Regions from separate parts of the Paenibacillus sp. GXUN7292 genome, predicted to be linked through region 3. Evidence: riboswitches for the same ligand, from Rfam matches in the RefSeq annotation. Region 3 holds a riboswitch; each other region holds the start of a gene.
The links. A riboswitch is a leader RNA that binds a small molecule or an ion and turns the genes downstream of it on or off. The one in region 3 is predicted to bind cyclic di-AMP.

Region 1 (4,814 bases), on a different contig from region 3:
AATTAAGATTGGAATAGTAGGCTATGGCAATCTGGGCCGTGGAGTAGAGCTTGCAATCGCACAAAGCCCCGATATGGAGCTGAAGGCTATCTTTACGAGACGCGACCCGGCTACTATTACTTCAACGACAAAAGCATATACGATAGATGACGCAGAAAAGTTTACCAATGAAATTGATGTTATGATTTTGTGCGGCGGTTCGGCTACTGATTTGCCTGAGCAAGGCCCGCAATTCGTAAAAATGTTTCATACGGTGGACAGCTTTGACCGCCATGCGCGAATTCCGGAATATTACGATTCTATTAACGAAGCTGCGGTTGCAAGCGGCAAGATTGGAGTAATCTCCACCGGTTGGGATCCAGGATTGTTTTCCTTGAATCGCCTGCTTGGCGAAGCGGTATTGCCAGAAGGCAAGGAGTATACGTTCTGGGGCAAAGGTGTGAGCCAAGGTCATTCCGATGCGATTCGCCGTGTGAATGGCGTCAAAAATGGCGTGCAGTACACGATCCCAAGTGAAGATGCTGTCGAGAGAGTACGCGCTGGAGAAAATCCTGAGCTGGATACTCGCGAGAAGCATATCCGTGTTTGTTATGTTGTGAAGGAAGAAGGCGCTGATGAGACGGCAATCGCAAATGAAATCAAAACGATGCCGAATTATTTCGCTGACTACGATACAACGGTACACTTTATTACAGAAGACGAGCTGAAAGCTGAGCATTCTGCAATGCCTCATGGCGGCATGGTGCTTCGCAGCGGCAAAACAGGAACAGGCAATACGCAAATTATAGAATTCGGTTTGAAGCTGGACAGTAATCCTGAGTTTACAGCGAGTGTTGTAGTAGCATGTGCAAGAGCAGCCTATAAGCTTGCTGAAGAGGGTCAAAGAGGCGCTAAGACGATCTTTGATATTCCGCTAGGCTATTTGTCGCCTAAGTCTGGAGCTGAGCTTCGAAAGGAAATGCTGTAATCATCTAATTGCGGCGAGCCTAATATGAATCAAACAGATTGAAGAAGTCCCAGGCAGAGTAATGCTTGGGACTTCTTCACTATTTAAGTAAGCTAAGGTTACTTTTGTATGAAAGTTGACTTATTATTACATAAAGTAAATAATTTCTTGAACGTATGCAGGAGGGGCTGCAATGATGAAATGGATAAAAATGAGCGGTAAATGCCTTCTAGCCGCATTTTTATTGTTGTTTGCGCTACTCTGTTTGTTTGAAATTGTTTTTATAGCAGGCATATGGTTTAAATCGACTTTTGAGGGGATCGATTAATTGTGGGCAACTAATGATAAGCAATAAGAAAGGGGAACGAAGAGCAAGATTGGGAATGGAGAAGCGGCAGCGTCCGCCTTTGTAGACCAATTTTATCCTTTATAGGGGTTATTTCATCAAAAAATTGGACTACAACAGCGGTCGGAATCCCAAACTTGATCGTAGCAGTATCCCTTACGATTGCCTTATCCACAATTAATCGACACCCTCCATTTATTAGCCGAATAAAGAACGGAGGCTGGCAGTAGTGGCAGGTTCAATCATTATGAATGAGAAAATAAAAGCAGCAGAAGTTTTGCTGACTGGATTAGATGGGCAGGAGATAGGCGTAGTTTCTCGCGAGGATGCACTTGATATGGCTAAGCAGCAATCCGCAGATCTGGTATGTACATCGCTGATGAGCAGTCCGCCGCCCTGCCGCCTTGTTGCCAAGGGGCAAGCCAAGCAGCAGCGCGATCAGCAGAAAAAGCAGGAAAGCAATAAGCCAGCCAAAGTGAAGGAGCTTCGTCTGTCACCAGAGATTGAAGAGCATGATTATGAGACGAAATGCCGTCAGGCACAAAAGCTTCTTGAGTCAGGCCACTCCGTACTGCTGGTTGTCAAAATTAGCGGCAAGCAGGGAGCGGCAGCGAAGGAGCTTGTCGAAAGATTAGTAAAGGATCTGGCAGAATCGGGGAGCAAGCAAACAGGAATACAAGTGAGCGGCAAGCAGGCGGCAGTACAACTTCAGCCTAAAGCTGAATAGAGTTACGGGCATAAGAGAGCAAGAATGGGAATGGAGAAGCGGCAGCGTCCCCCTTTGTAGGCCAATTTTATCCTTAGCAGGGTTTATTTATTAAGAAAAATTAGACTACAACAGCGGTCGGAATCCCAATCTTGATCGCAGTGGCACCCCTTCTTATTGCTTGTTGCCTTATCCACAATTAATCGACAGTCTCCAGGGAAGCCTTAATGTAATAAAAATATCCAGCCTGAGGTTGACGAACAAGCATTCAATCATATAAACTATAGTTACGCTTAATTTCCGATCTTTCGAATCGGAAAGCGGGGGAACCAATCTTGTGGGGCGAATAGATCGCATGAAGCGAATCTTAGGGGACCATCTTACCCGAGTCCGTCAGCTAACCTCGTCAGCAGTGGGTGGGTCATTGCTTTCTTAATTTATAATCTTACACATAATGACCCTGTTAAAGTGATAGCAGCAGTCCTACGCGACTGCAAGCTCTATTGCTTTGCTGGCACCTGCCGGCCGGGGTTATTTTTTGTTTTTCGTCAGACCATCCACTGGTGAAGCGTGCATATCAAATCTTATTTTAGGAGGGGTTTGAATGGCGCAGCCAAAGTATGTTATGAATTTAGATCGTCTCACAATGATTCCGGAGAGTGAACGAGAGCGACTAAAGCCGATAACAGAAAAGTTTGCATTTCGTGTGAATGATTATTACTTATCGCTCATTGATTGGAATGATCCCGATGACCCGATTCGCAGGTTAGTTATACCGAACGAGGGAGAGCTGATGGAATACGGCAGATGGGACGCTTCTGATGAGGAAGCCAACTATGTCGTGCCAGGGTGCCAGCATAAGTATGGCACAACTGCACTGCTTATTGTGTCAGAGGTATGCGGTGCGTATTGCAGATATTGCTTCCGCAAACGTTTATTCCGCAATGATGTGAAGGAAGCAGTATCCAATGTCGATCCGGGAATTGAGTATATCGCCGCCAATCCGAGTATTAACAATGTATTGCTCACTGGCGGAGACAGCTTAATACTTGGAACACCTAAGTTAAGAAGCATTATTGAACGCTTGAGAGAGATTGACCATGTCAAAATTATTCGCCTCGGCTCCAAGATGCCGGTATTTAATCCGATGCGAATCTATGAGGATGAAGCATTGCTGGAGTTGATCAAGCAGTATTCTACGCCTGAGAAGCGAATCTATGTCATGGCTCATATCAACCACCCACGAGAAATTACGCCGGAGGCAAAGCGCGGCTTTCAAGCGCTGCATGAGGCTGGCGCCATTGTTGTCAATCAAACCCCTATTATTCGCGGCATAAACGATGATGCTGACGTACTTGCCGAGCTGCTGGATCAATTGTCCTGGGCCGGCGTTACCCCTTACTATTTCTTTATTAACCGCCCTGTTGCCGGAAATCGTGATTTTGTCGTTTCTTTGCAAAGAGCATACCAGCTTGTTGAACAGGCTAAAGCAAAGACGTCAGGTCTAGGCAAGCGCGTCAGATTATCGATGAGCCATTCTTCAGGCAAAATAGAAATATTGGCGATTGAGAACGGTAAGGCGTATTTGAAGTATCATCAGTCCCGAGAGGGCAATTACGGTCAGTTTATGATTCTTGATTGTCCGCCAGAGGCGTCATGGTTTGACGATTTGCCTGGCAGCGAGAAGTATTGGCAGAAGGAAGTAGAAGAGCAGGAGAGCGAGGCTATCGAGGCAGTGTAACTGGAACTGTACTTGCTCATGCAGACTTGCGCAAGCTGCTGCCGCTGCTGCTTTGCAGTAAGCTATTGTTGTTCAACGAGGCAGGCATTATAATGAATGAACAATAGCTATTGTAAAGCAGATTAGCAGGAAGGGGCATGTTGCAATGAATATACATGAGCAAGACAGAGAGCTTACAGCTGCTCAACTGGCCGCTATGATCGACCATACGCTGCTGAAGCCGGAAGCAACCAAACAAGAGATTATTGAGCTGTGCAAGGATGCCAGGCAGTATCAATTTGCTACAGTTTGCGTAAACCCAAGCTGGGTTTCGCTGGCAGCCAAGGAGCTGTCAGGCACTTCAACTGGTGTTACAACTGTAGTAGGCTTTCCATTGGGGGCGACCAGCTCGGCTGCCAAGGCATTTGAAGCCAAGCAAGCGATTATGGATGGGGCTAATGAAATTGATATGGTGCTGAATATCGGCTTGCTGCGATCTGGAGAGCTTGCAGCAGTAGAGCAGGATATTGCTGCAGTTGCGCAGGCATGCGGCGATCAGGCCGTTCTGAAGGTTATTTTGGAATCAGGCATGCTGTCTGACGAAGAAATTGTTACTGCATGCGAGCTGTCCGTCCGTGCAGGGGCCAACTTTGTCAAAACGTCTACCGGCTTTGGGAAGGGCGGAGCAACAGAGCAAGCTATTGCTTTGATGCGCCAAACGGTAGGTCCTAATATCGGCGTCAAAGCCTCTGGCGGAGTCCGCGATTATGATACGACCTGCCGCATGATTAAGGCAGGCGCGAGCCGCATTGGTGCTAGCGCAAGCGTTGCGATTGTGCAGGGTCAAAGCGGAGAAGGCTACTAATCATCATATTTAAACAAAAAAGCTGCCAGTCATATACTAGATTGCGCAGCTCATTTTGTTTATATCCTACTGCTGCAGGGAGCGATTTGCTCACAGAGCCGGTCAGTCGTTCCGTTATTTCGCCCAAAATTGCAGTTTAGAGGAAGTAAAGTGACAGACGTTCCGTTATTTGCTATTAAATGGCGGAAAGAGCCCCGTTTAGAACCGAATAGCGGAACATGTGGCCGCGAA
Region 2 (4,814 bases), on a different contig from region 3:
AATATAAGGAGATTGTTGCAAAATGGGTGTAAGACATGCTAGAGAGTACGCGGATATTTTGAAAGAGCTGACATTTGCCGTATCTGAAATTGAACAATGCTATACATTTTTCGAGATGGAGCCTGATGATTGGTCTTCGCTATCGCTGGAAGAGCAAACAGAGGTGATGGAGGCTCTTGCAGACGATATTTTCTTTGGTTTGGGAGAGCAGCGGTCAATCGCCGTGGGCAGAGGCATGGTCGTGTACAATCCAAAGCATCATGTCATAGAGGTGACACAGGACGATACTCTTATTCAGCTGGTCAGGCTAATATAAGAGATCATATATAATAGTAGCAAGTGCGAAGAATTAAGGAGCAATACAGATTATGAAAAAATTACTTTGGCTCGGCTGTTTTTCCTACTTGCTTATTGGAGTCGCCCATATTATCGGCGGCTCCATTCTTGAACAGCTGATCGAGCATTATGGGCTGTCCTACAAAGATGGCGGTCAATGGATTATGAATCAATTTCTTGGCTTTTTAGTAGGTGTATTATTCACGCCGGCTATATCTGCAAGATTTGGAAAGCGCACAACCGTAATGTTCGCTATCGGTATGCTCACCCTCAGTGAAGCGGCTTACAGTTTGCTGCTTCCATGGGGCTGGATGCTGGCTGTGGCGCCTTTGGCAGGATTGGGCTTTGGCATGACAGAAGCGATTGTCGGCGCGATGATTATTGAATTGCACAAGGAAGGAACTGCTGCTGCCATGAGCAGGCTGGAAACCTTCTTTGGCATCGGGGCGCTTGTTATTCCGCTAACGGCAGCATATTTGATCCAGCAGAACATTTGGCAGCTGTCCTTTCCAATATTAGCGGCTATGTCAGGTATTATTTTTGTTTTATGGCTGACCCTGTCCTTTGGCAAGCTGGACGATGAATTGTCCGCGCAAAGAAGCCTGGAGAAGGCACGGGAAAGAAAGCAGAACACAGCAGAACACGGCAAGGCGATCGTCTGGGGTTATTCGAAGCGCATGCTTCCCTTTCTTGCACTGGCGGCTTTGTTCTTTATGTTCTATGTCGGCATGGAGATGAGCTTTTCTAACTATTTGCCGGCCATTCTAATTGAGCATACTCAGGCGTCTGAGGTAGCGGCAGCTTCAACGCTAAGCGTGTTTTGGGGAACAGTTGCTATAGGCCGCATTTTTGCAGGCATACTCGCTGATCGCATGGGCTATACGAAGTATTTGCTGATTGCAACGGCAGCTTCCGCTATTGTGTTTTGTTTAATGACATTATTCGATACATATTTGTTAATGCTGGTCTTTATCGCGCTTAGCGGCTTGTTTTTTGCGGGATTGTTTGGGATTGGCCTTGTGTATGCCAATAGTTTGCTGCCTGGAACGACAGAGAGGACAACGAGCATTTTGGTGGCATGCGGCGGTATAGGAGGGGCTGTATTTCCTCGTATAACTGGCTGGTTTATGGACCAGTATACGATTTCGGCTACATTATGGTATTTGGCTGCACTCGTCATTATACTGCTTTCTTTGCTTATCATATGGATCATATTAGGCGTAAAGCAGGCAAGAGGGCCCGCGTCCAAACCAGTGTCGGTTAGTTAATCAAGAGCAATAAATAAAAAACCGTGCGTCCTTTGATTAAGAGGATACACGGTTTCTCCTTGATTCTATTTCGCAGCGTAAGTAGAATGTGATTCATCACTCATGATACGACGCGCTGTAACATAACGCGGTTTGTAGTAGTTTGAATTAAGATTATCAATAATAACGCCTCTGGAGGTTGACGCATGAGCAAATTTGCCGTCTCCAACATAGATGCCTACATGTGTAATACCGCCATTGTTAGATCCGCTTGTATCAAAAAATACAAGATCGCCTGCAATAAGATCAGCTTTTGCTACTTTAACGCCTTCAGTAGCTTGGCTTGTGGAAGAACGCGACAGTTCGATATCCATCTTAGCAAATACAAACTTGGTAAACCCGGAGCAGTCGAAGCCGCTTGTAGTTGTACCGCCGTATCTGTACTTTGTTCCGATTAGATCATCGATAATGCCGTCCATCTTTGATGCTGCGAATGCTTCGCTAGCTGAAAACGTTAGCAAAAGCACAAGACCTAGAATTGTTGCTGTAATCTTCTTCAATGATGAAACTCCTTCCGGTGCCTACGAGGTTAGCTGTGGGGTTCGGTTGAAGGTCCCCTATGACTCCCCAAGATTGGTAGCGCTTTAGGCAGCCCATGCAATCTGAAGTCAATTCACCCAAAATGGTTCCCCCGTTTCCCGTTAGGGAATTAGGCAAATTTTTAAAAAATGTACATGCTATATTTCGGTAATAACCGATTAAATCCTTCACAACCTTACTACTTTTAATAATTCTCATCTTTCGAGTCATAAAATGTAGTTGGTTGAAGATTGGAACAATAAGGATATCTTGCTCCACAAACAATATAATACTTGCAAATTGCTGCTAGATGGTGAAAATGAGAAGATATTAATGAAAAATGTGTTTTTTTCATAAACAAAATACCGATTCAGCACGATTCAGCGTGTAATTTTATGCGCAATTGTGTATCATAAGAGGATATAAGTATACGTGGGAAAGGTTGGTCGCAATGGAGAATGTAGCGGACAATAAGACAGCATCTTCAAACTTTATTAAAAACATTGTAATAGAAGATTTAAAGAGCGGCCGAGTGCAGGAAATCGTGACTCGTTTCCCGCCTGAGCCGAACGGCTATTTGCATATAGGCCACGCCAAGTCCATTTGTTTGAATTTTGAGCTGGCAGACGAATTTAATGGTAGAACGCATTTGCGTTTTGATGATACTAACCCTCTCAAAGAAGATACAGAATTCGTAGAGGCAATTAAAGAGGATGTGCATTGGCTCGGCTTTGATTGGGAGGAGCTGCATTTTGCTTCCGATTATTTCGAGGAAATGTACAATCGTGCCATCCTATTGATTAATAAAGGCAAGGCTTATGTCTGCGATCTGACGGCCGAGCAGATGAGGGAAACACGGGGCACGCTGACAGAGCCTGGCCAAAACAGCCCTTATCGCGAGCGCAGCGCGGAGGAGAATTTGGATTTGTTCGCACGGATGCGCGCAGGAGAGTTTCCGGACGGCTCCCGTGTGCTGCGTGCCAAAATTGACATGGCATCGCCAAATATAACGATGCGAGATCCTGTTCTATATCGCATCTCCCATGCTCACCATCATCGTACAGGCGATGCTTGGTGCGTTTATCCGATGTATGACTTTGCGCATCCGCTAAGCGATGCGATTGAGAATATTACGCATTCGATCTGTACGCTGGAATTTGAGGATCACCGTCCTTTGTACGAATGGGTTGTTGAGCAATGTGAAATGGATTCTACGCCGCGCCAGTATGAGTTTGCCCGCTTGAATGTGACAAATACCGTTATGAGCAAGCGCAATTTAAAGCGTCTGGTAGATGAAGGCGTTGTGACGGGCTGGGACGATCCCCGTATGCCGACAATTGGCGGCATGCGCCGCAGAGGCTACACGCCGGAGGCATTCCGCACCTTCTGCCGCGAAATCGGTGTTTCCAAAAACAACAGCGTAGTGGACGAGCGCAATCTGGAGTTTTTTATTCGCGAGGACCTGAAGCTGAGGGCGCCTCGTACGATGGCGGTACTGGATCCTCTTAAGGTTGTTATTACAAACTATCCGGAAGGACAGGTTGAGTGGCTGGAAGCGGAAAACAACGCCGAAAATGAAGAAATGGGCAGCCGTCAAATTCCGTTCTCCCGCGAAATATATATCGAGCAGGATGATTTTATGGAAAATCCTCCGAACAAATATTTCCGCTTATTCCCTGGCAATGAGGTTCGTCTGAAGCATGCCTACTTCATTACCTGTCAGGAAGTAATTAAAGATGAAGCGGGCAATGTCGTTGAGCTTCGCTGCACCTATGATCCGCGTACGAAGAGTGGCTCCGGATTTACAGAGCGCAAGGTAAAAGGCACGATCCACTGGGTAGAAGCTTCGCAAGCGGTTCCGGCCCAATTCCGTTTAATCGAGCCGCTGTTTGTCGGCGAGGAGGAAGGCGAAGAGAAGCCATTCCTGGAGCGGATTAATCCGAATTCGATGCAAGTGTTAAATGGATTTGTTGAAGAAAACATGAAGGATGCCGAGGGCGGGGATAAGTTTCAATTTTTCCGGCACGGCTATTTCAATGTGGATACGAAGGATTCCACTGATGATCAGCTTGTATTCAACCGTATTGTCTCACTGAAAAGCTCCTTCGATCCGAAGAAGGCTTAAGCAGATTTATACTGTACCATAGTCAGACAGCCTGCCTGAATATAATATGAATGGCGGGCTGTCTGTTTGTACACATGCTTGCTGGAGAGTTAATCGTCACTCTTTATTTGCAAAGCTAGAGTATTTGCGGAGAATGTCGATTAATTGTGGGCAACTATTGTTAAGCAATAAGAAAGGGGAACGAAGAGCAAGATTGGGAATGGAGAAGCGGCAGCGTCCGCCTTTGTAGGCCAATTTTATCATTTACAGGGGTTATTTCATCAAAAAATTGGACTACAACAGCGGTCGGAATCCCAAACTTGATCCTAGTAGCATCCCTTTCGATTGCTTGTTGCCCTATCCACAATTAATCGACACCCTCCCGCGAAGCGTTAGCTGATGGACGAATGGGGGAAGCTGCAGTGTTCAAGCGATCATTACTGCCTTCGCGGCTGCTTAATATTGCTATTTTATGTGTTGCGCTAATCTATGCTTTAGTTATGATTAAGCTGCTATTTATCCGATCCCAATATTTTGGCAGCGGCTAT
Region 3 (4,814 bases):
AGAGCCAATTGAAAAATTGATTTATAGTTGAAAACTTATACTTTCCTATATTTGAAAAAAGCCAAGCATCTTCATTCTGCAAGGAATCGACAACTTCGCTAGATGGTCAGTCGTTCCGTTATTACGCCTAAAATCGTAGTTTTGAGAAGGTAAGGTGACAGACGTTCCGTTATTGATCCATAAATCGCAAAAAGTGCCCCATCTGGAGCCGTATAGCGGAATGAGTGACCGCGAAATTGAGAAAATAGCGTTTTTTGAGCAAATAACGGAACGTGTGACCATCTGTGAGCAAGATTGGGACTGGCGTACAACAGCGGTCGGAATCCCAATCTTGATCGCAGTGCCCCCTTTCTATTGCTTGTTGCAACTTTCCACAATGAATCGACAGTCTCAATTCTGTCCGCTAGAACGTGGAAGTTGGCAAATAATGAGCGCTCATGGTCATCAGTGTCCGCATCATCAGGATCCATTCAAAAAAAGCAGCCTGTGCGCAGCAATCATCTCGATTGCGGCAAACAGACTGCTTATTATCATTAAACATTGAGCAGATTAAAGATTATTGTAAAGATTATTGCATTTCTTTAGTCGGTCCCATGACACCTGGAACAGGCAAGCCTGCCTGACGCAGCAGCACCGTCATTTGACCTCTGTGGTGTGTCTGGTGATCAACCATAATACGCAAAAACTTGCCGCGCGGAAGAGGGTTGCCAAAGCCATTGATTTCCTCAAGCAATTGCTCATCCGTCAAGCTCTTCACAGCCTCACTGTATGCCGCAATTACTTCATTATACTTGGCGATAACCTCAGTCATCGAAGCCGGTACTGGAGTTCCTTTGCCTAGACCCGGCACATCCAACCCAGATAGTTGGCCAAACACGCCTGCGGAGCCTACCAAATGCCAAGCCAGCCAGCCAAGGGAATTATGTCCTTCCGCTATTGCAACATCCATTTTATCGTCGGAAATTGCTTGAAACACAGAAAGCGTGCCTGCAGCCGAAGCTGACCATTCTTCTATAAAATCTGCCACTGTACGATACATAATTTAAACCTCCATCTTCTATGTTCTATTTCTATATTAACGAACTTATAGGCGAATATCAAATCTATAGCAGCTTATAAATTAATAGTATTAGCATCAAGCTTTTCTAACGATTCAAGCATATATTGCACCAGCTCTGAAATATCGCCCATCTGCTCTTCATTAATCTGTCTAATAAAGTTCAATTCGACAACATTGCTCCAGCCTGCGGTTTGTGTACCGTATGTATAACTTAGCGTTTGCCGCAAAGTTACAGCCGGATCCCAAATTTCCCGCAAAATCTTTTCTATTTGGCTGCACGCTGTCTGTTCATCCATAATCGTCAAATAAAAATAAATCGACAAGGAACAACCAGGATTGGCACCCTCCTGCTCCAATATTTCCGCAGCCAAATTATTCAGAGAAGCATGCAGCCTAACCTCTGCACTAATATTAGGCTGCTTGACCAGATGAAATTTGAGCTTGAACTCGCGTCCCATCACCGACAGCTCGACCGTATCCTTTCGATCGGAAACTAAAATGTACTGATTCAAATTATCCAAATCATACAGTTCGTTTTCGAAAGCTATTTTTAAATTATCAAATACAGTTGGATCAAACATGTTACATCTCCCTTGCAGTTTATCTAAGGTAATTTATCCATCATTTTATAGGCGAAAAAATGAAAATGAAAGCATACGGGACTATTCTTTTAAAAAATTAAGAAAATAGCTTGTCTTTACGGTTACATTACAAGCAAATGCTGCTCCATGCAAAGCTATGACTTTTTTTGTTATTTTACAACTTTTACAAGCAAGCGTATCATACAATTTATCTTCAAAAGCGATTCAAACCATGTTCACAATTTTACTCCTAACCGCTGAATCCTGTACAGGAACGGAGGAACCATCCGATAACAGCTTGCACCATCCGGTGTCCGCCATTATCTACCGGGGTGAATCCTGCATGCTTGCCAGAATCAAGGAAGGCAAGTTATGGGAGGGGCAATCTCACTGCCCTAATCCGTCAGCTAACTCCGTAAGCGTTGCAGAGAGAGGATGATTGTTATGATGAAAACATAGACCTGACTGTTCCTTCAGCTAAAGCTAAAAATCGAGTTGAAAGGCGCGTGATGTCCATGATGCATAACCGAATCGAGCATTTGCAAAGTGAAATTCCTTATAAAAACAAAGATATTGCTCTATATGCCAAGCATGTATATGAATCATTGGAGCAATTCGAGGATCAGCACCGCAAGCTGGTTGCCGTTCAAGCTATTTATGGCAGCAAGCCTGTCGGCGAGCAGGAGATTCTTTTTTACGAAACCATCCGGCATATGAAAGAACAGCTTATTACTACCCTGGAAAATACGATTGATGATTTGAAGCATATTGGCGATAAGAATTACGTCAAGCATTTTCGGGATGGTGTCGAATAACAGCTTTTGAAAAAGAAAAATTTATAAGCATTTATGTTTGCATATCATTTTAAGCAGCAAGGAGCAGGTTGTCCACAGCGGGCAGCATGCTCCTTTTTGTTTATACTTTTTTAATATCATGTTTGCGGACTATTTATTTTTTTTTGCTATGATGAAATAATAACAAAATTTTACCTGCTATAATACGAGGACAGGAGGACGGATAAGCGATGCTGCGAACAACAATAATACTTATTATAGGACTGGTGCTGCTTACGCAATCAGGCTGTCAAACCAACTTCAATCAAAATAATAATAAAAAGAATTCACAAAAAACAGAACAGGCATTGGAGGAGAATATGGATAAATTAAACATTGAATTTTTGCAGGCCGCAGAGCATAACAAAAAAGAAGAAATGGCGGCGCTGCTTGAGCAAGGCGCAAATATCAACGCTGTTGACAACCGCGGCAGAACGGCTGCCATGATCGCTGTCCATACGAACGAGCTAGATTTGTTCCAATGGCTTATCGATAAAGGCGCTGATATTAATATTCGCGATAATCGCTCCGATAATCCGCTTCTTTATGCCGGCGCTGAGGGCTTGCTTGATTTCGTGCGCGCAGCTATTGCCGTAGGAGCAGATACAAAGCTGACAAACCGCTTTGGCGGTACAGCTTTAATCCCTGCCGCTGATCGCGGTCATGTCGATATCGTCAAGGAGCTGCTAAAAACGTCTGATGTCAATATTGATCATATTAACAATCTGGGCTGGACAGCGCTGCTGGAAGCTGTTCTGCTCGGCAATGGCGGAACCAGACATCAGCAAATTGTGAATTTGCTGATCGAGTATGGTGCTGATGTCAATATAGCCGACTCTGAAGGTGTTACTCCGCTGCAGCATGCCAAGCGGTTAGGCTATAGCGAAATGGTGCAGGCATTGGAAGCAGCCGGCGGCGAATAGCATAATGAGGCAACAAGAGCCTATATTAATGAAAGTGGTGGTGACAACTTGTCCATACGCTTTAGACTGCTGCTCTCTTTTACTTCCGTCGTAATCGTATCCGTCATTTTATTCATACTGTCCGCCTATCTGCTCTCTGTTGCCGTAACTGGTGATTTCCGCAGCATTCGCAGCTTTTATACGATTCATTATTCGCTGCATCCTTTGTCGGAGGAAGAAGAGAGCTTATTTCTTGATCTTAAATATTTAGCAAAGCATGACCCCCTTCAATTGAAAAATCAAGTGCTGCTGGAGGAATACAATTTTCAGTTGAAAATGGTGCAGGCCTCGCTCGTAATTCGTGAAAACGACCAGCTTCTTTTTGTCGCTCCAGCGCTTGAAGGGGTTGATCTTTTATCTATTTTGCCAAAGTATGATATGGGCAACAATACGATTCGCAACACGATGAATATCGGCAGCCGCTTTTTCTCCTATTCAAAATTTGATTTTCACTTTTCTCCTGAAACAGGCGATAAAGGCAGCATTTTTGTCATTCGTGAAAGAAGTCCTTTTGCTGAAATGGTGCGTACTCTGCTTCCTTTGCTGATTGGCATATTTATTATTATATTATTGCTTACAGGCTTCCTGCTTTATCGGTATGTTACACGCAAAATTGTTAAGCCGCTCGACGAGCTAAGACAATCGGCTGAGCATATTAAAAGCGGCGATTTGACCTTCCAGCTAAAATCCGGCTCCAAGGATGAGGTTGGGCAATTAGTGCAAACCTTTGATCAAATGCGGCAGAAGCTTTACGACTCGATCCAGCTGCAGCTTCGCTACGAAGAAAACCGCAAGCAGCTGCTCTCCAACATTTCTCATGATTTGCGTACGCCTATAACAACAATCAAAGGCTATTCTGAAGGCATTCGCGATGGCGTGACGAATACGGAGGAAAAGCTGCAGCAATATGTTCGCGCGATTCATACTCGCGCTACCGATATGGAACGGCTAGTCGACGAGCTTCTGTTCTATTCCAAGCTGGACCTCAAGAAAGAGCCTTTTTCTTTTGAGCAGCTGGAGCTTAGCCCTTTCCTGCATCATATCGCGGATGAAATGGCTATTGAATTTGATAACCATCAGGTAGAGCTGCGGTGGGATGAAGCCTTACAAGGGCCGCTATTCGTACTCGCTGACCGTGAGAAGCTGAAGCGCGTTGTTATTAATTTGCTCGATAATAGCATCAAATATATGGTGCAGCCTCCGAAAAAAATTACAATTGGACTAGGACGCCAAGAAGAGCAGGCTATTATATATGTAGAAGACAACGGACCTGGCATTGATCAGCATTCCCTGCCTCATATTTTCGAGCGTTTTTATCGGGCTGAGCCTTCCCGCAATCAAAGCACAGCCAGCGGAAGTGGTCTTGGGCTTGCCATTG

Region 1: another riboswitch for cyclic di-AMP. It lies ahead of ACRRU2_RS17465 (KamA family radical SAM protein); the one in region 3 lies ahead of ACRRU2_RS11895 (hypothetical protein).
Region 2: another riboswitch for cyclic di-AMP. It lies ahead of ACRRU2_RS21745 (C40 family peptidase); the one in region 3 lies ahead of ACRRU2_RS11895 (hypothetical protein).

Annotation. Positions count from the first base shown of each region.
Region 1 is NZ_JBOZWO010000021.1:84,679-89,492, reverse strand. It holds gene ACRRU2_RS17480 (diaminopimelate dehydrogenase) at 1-967, shown strand, start outside; gene ACRRU2_RS17475 (hypothetical protein) at 1,140-1,274, shown strand; gene infC (translation initiation factor IF-3) at 1,540-2,019, shown strand; cyclic di-AMP (ydaO/yuaA leader) riboswitch at 2,279-2,424, shown strand; gene ACRRU2_RS17465 (KamA family radical SAM protein) at 2,603-3,739, shown strand; gene ACRRU2_RS17460 (hypothetical protein) at 3,688-3,846, shown strand; gene deoC (deoxyribose-phosphate aldolase) at 3,885-4,583, shown strand.
Region 2 is NZ_JBOZWO010000033.1:48,029-52,842, reverse strand. It holds gene ACRRU2_RS21755 (hypothetical protein) at 23-316, shown strand; gene ACRRU2_RS21750 (MFS transporter) at 369-1,604, shown strand; gene ACRRU2_RS21745 (C40 family peptidase) at 1,670-2,143, opposite strand; cyclic di-AMP (ydaO/yuaA leader) riboswitch at 2,147-2,309, opposite strand; gene ACRRU2_RS21740 (glutamine--tRNA ligase/YqeY domain fusion protein) at 2,614-4,287, shown strand; gene ACRRU2_RS21735 (VanZ family protein) at 4,689-4,814, shown strand, end outside.
Region 3 is NZ_JBOZWO010000011.1:144,289-149,102, reverse strand. It holds gene ACRRU2_RS11905 (DinB family protein) at 569-1,039, opposite strand; gene ACRRU2_RS11900 (hypothetical protein) at 1,114-1,641, opposite strand; cyclic di-AMP (ydaO/yuaA leader) riboswitch at 1,887-2,078, shown strand; gene ACRRU2_RS11895 (hypothetical protein) at 2,157-2,456, shown strand; gene ACRRU2_RS11890 (ankyrin repeat domain-containing protein) at 2,666-3,397, shown strand; gene ACRRU2_RS11885 (sensor histidine kinase) at 3,446-4,814, shown strand, end outside.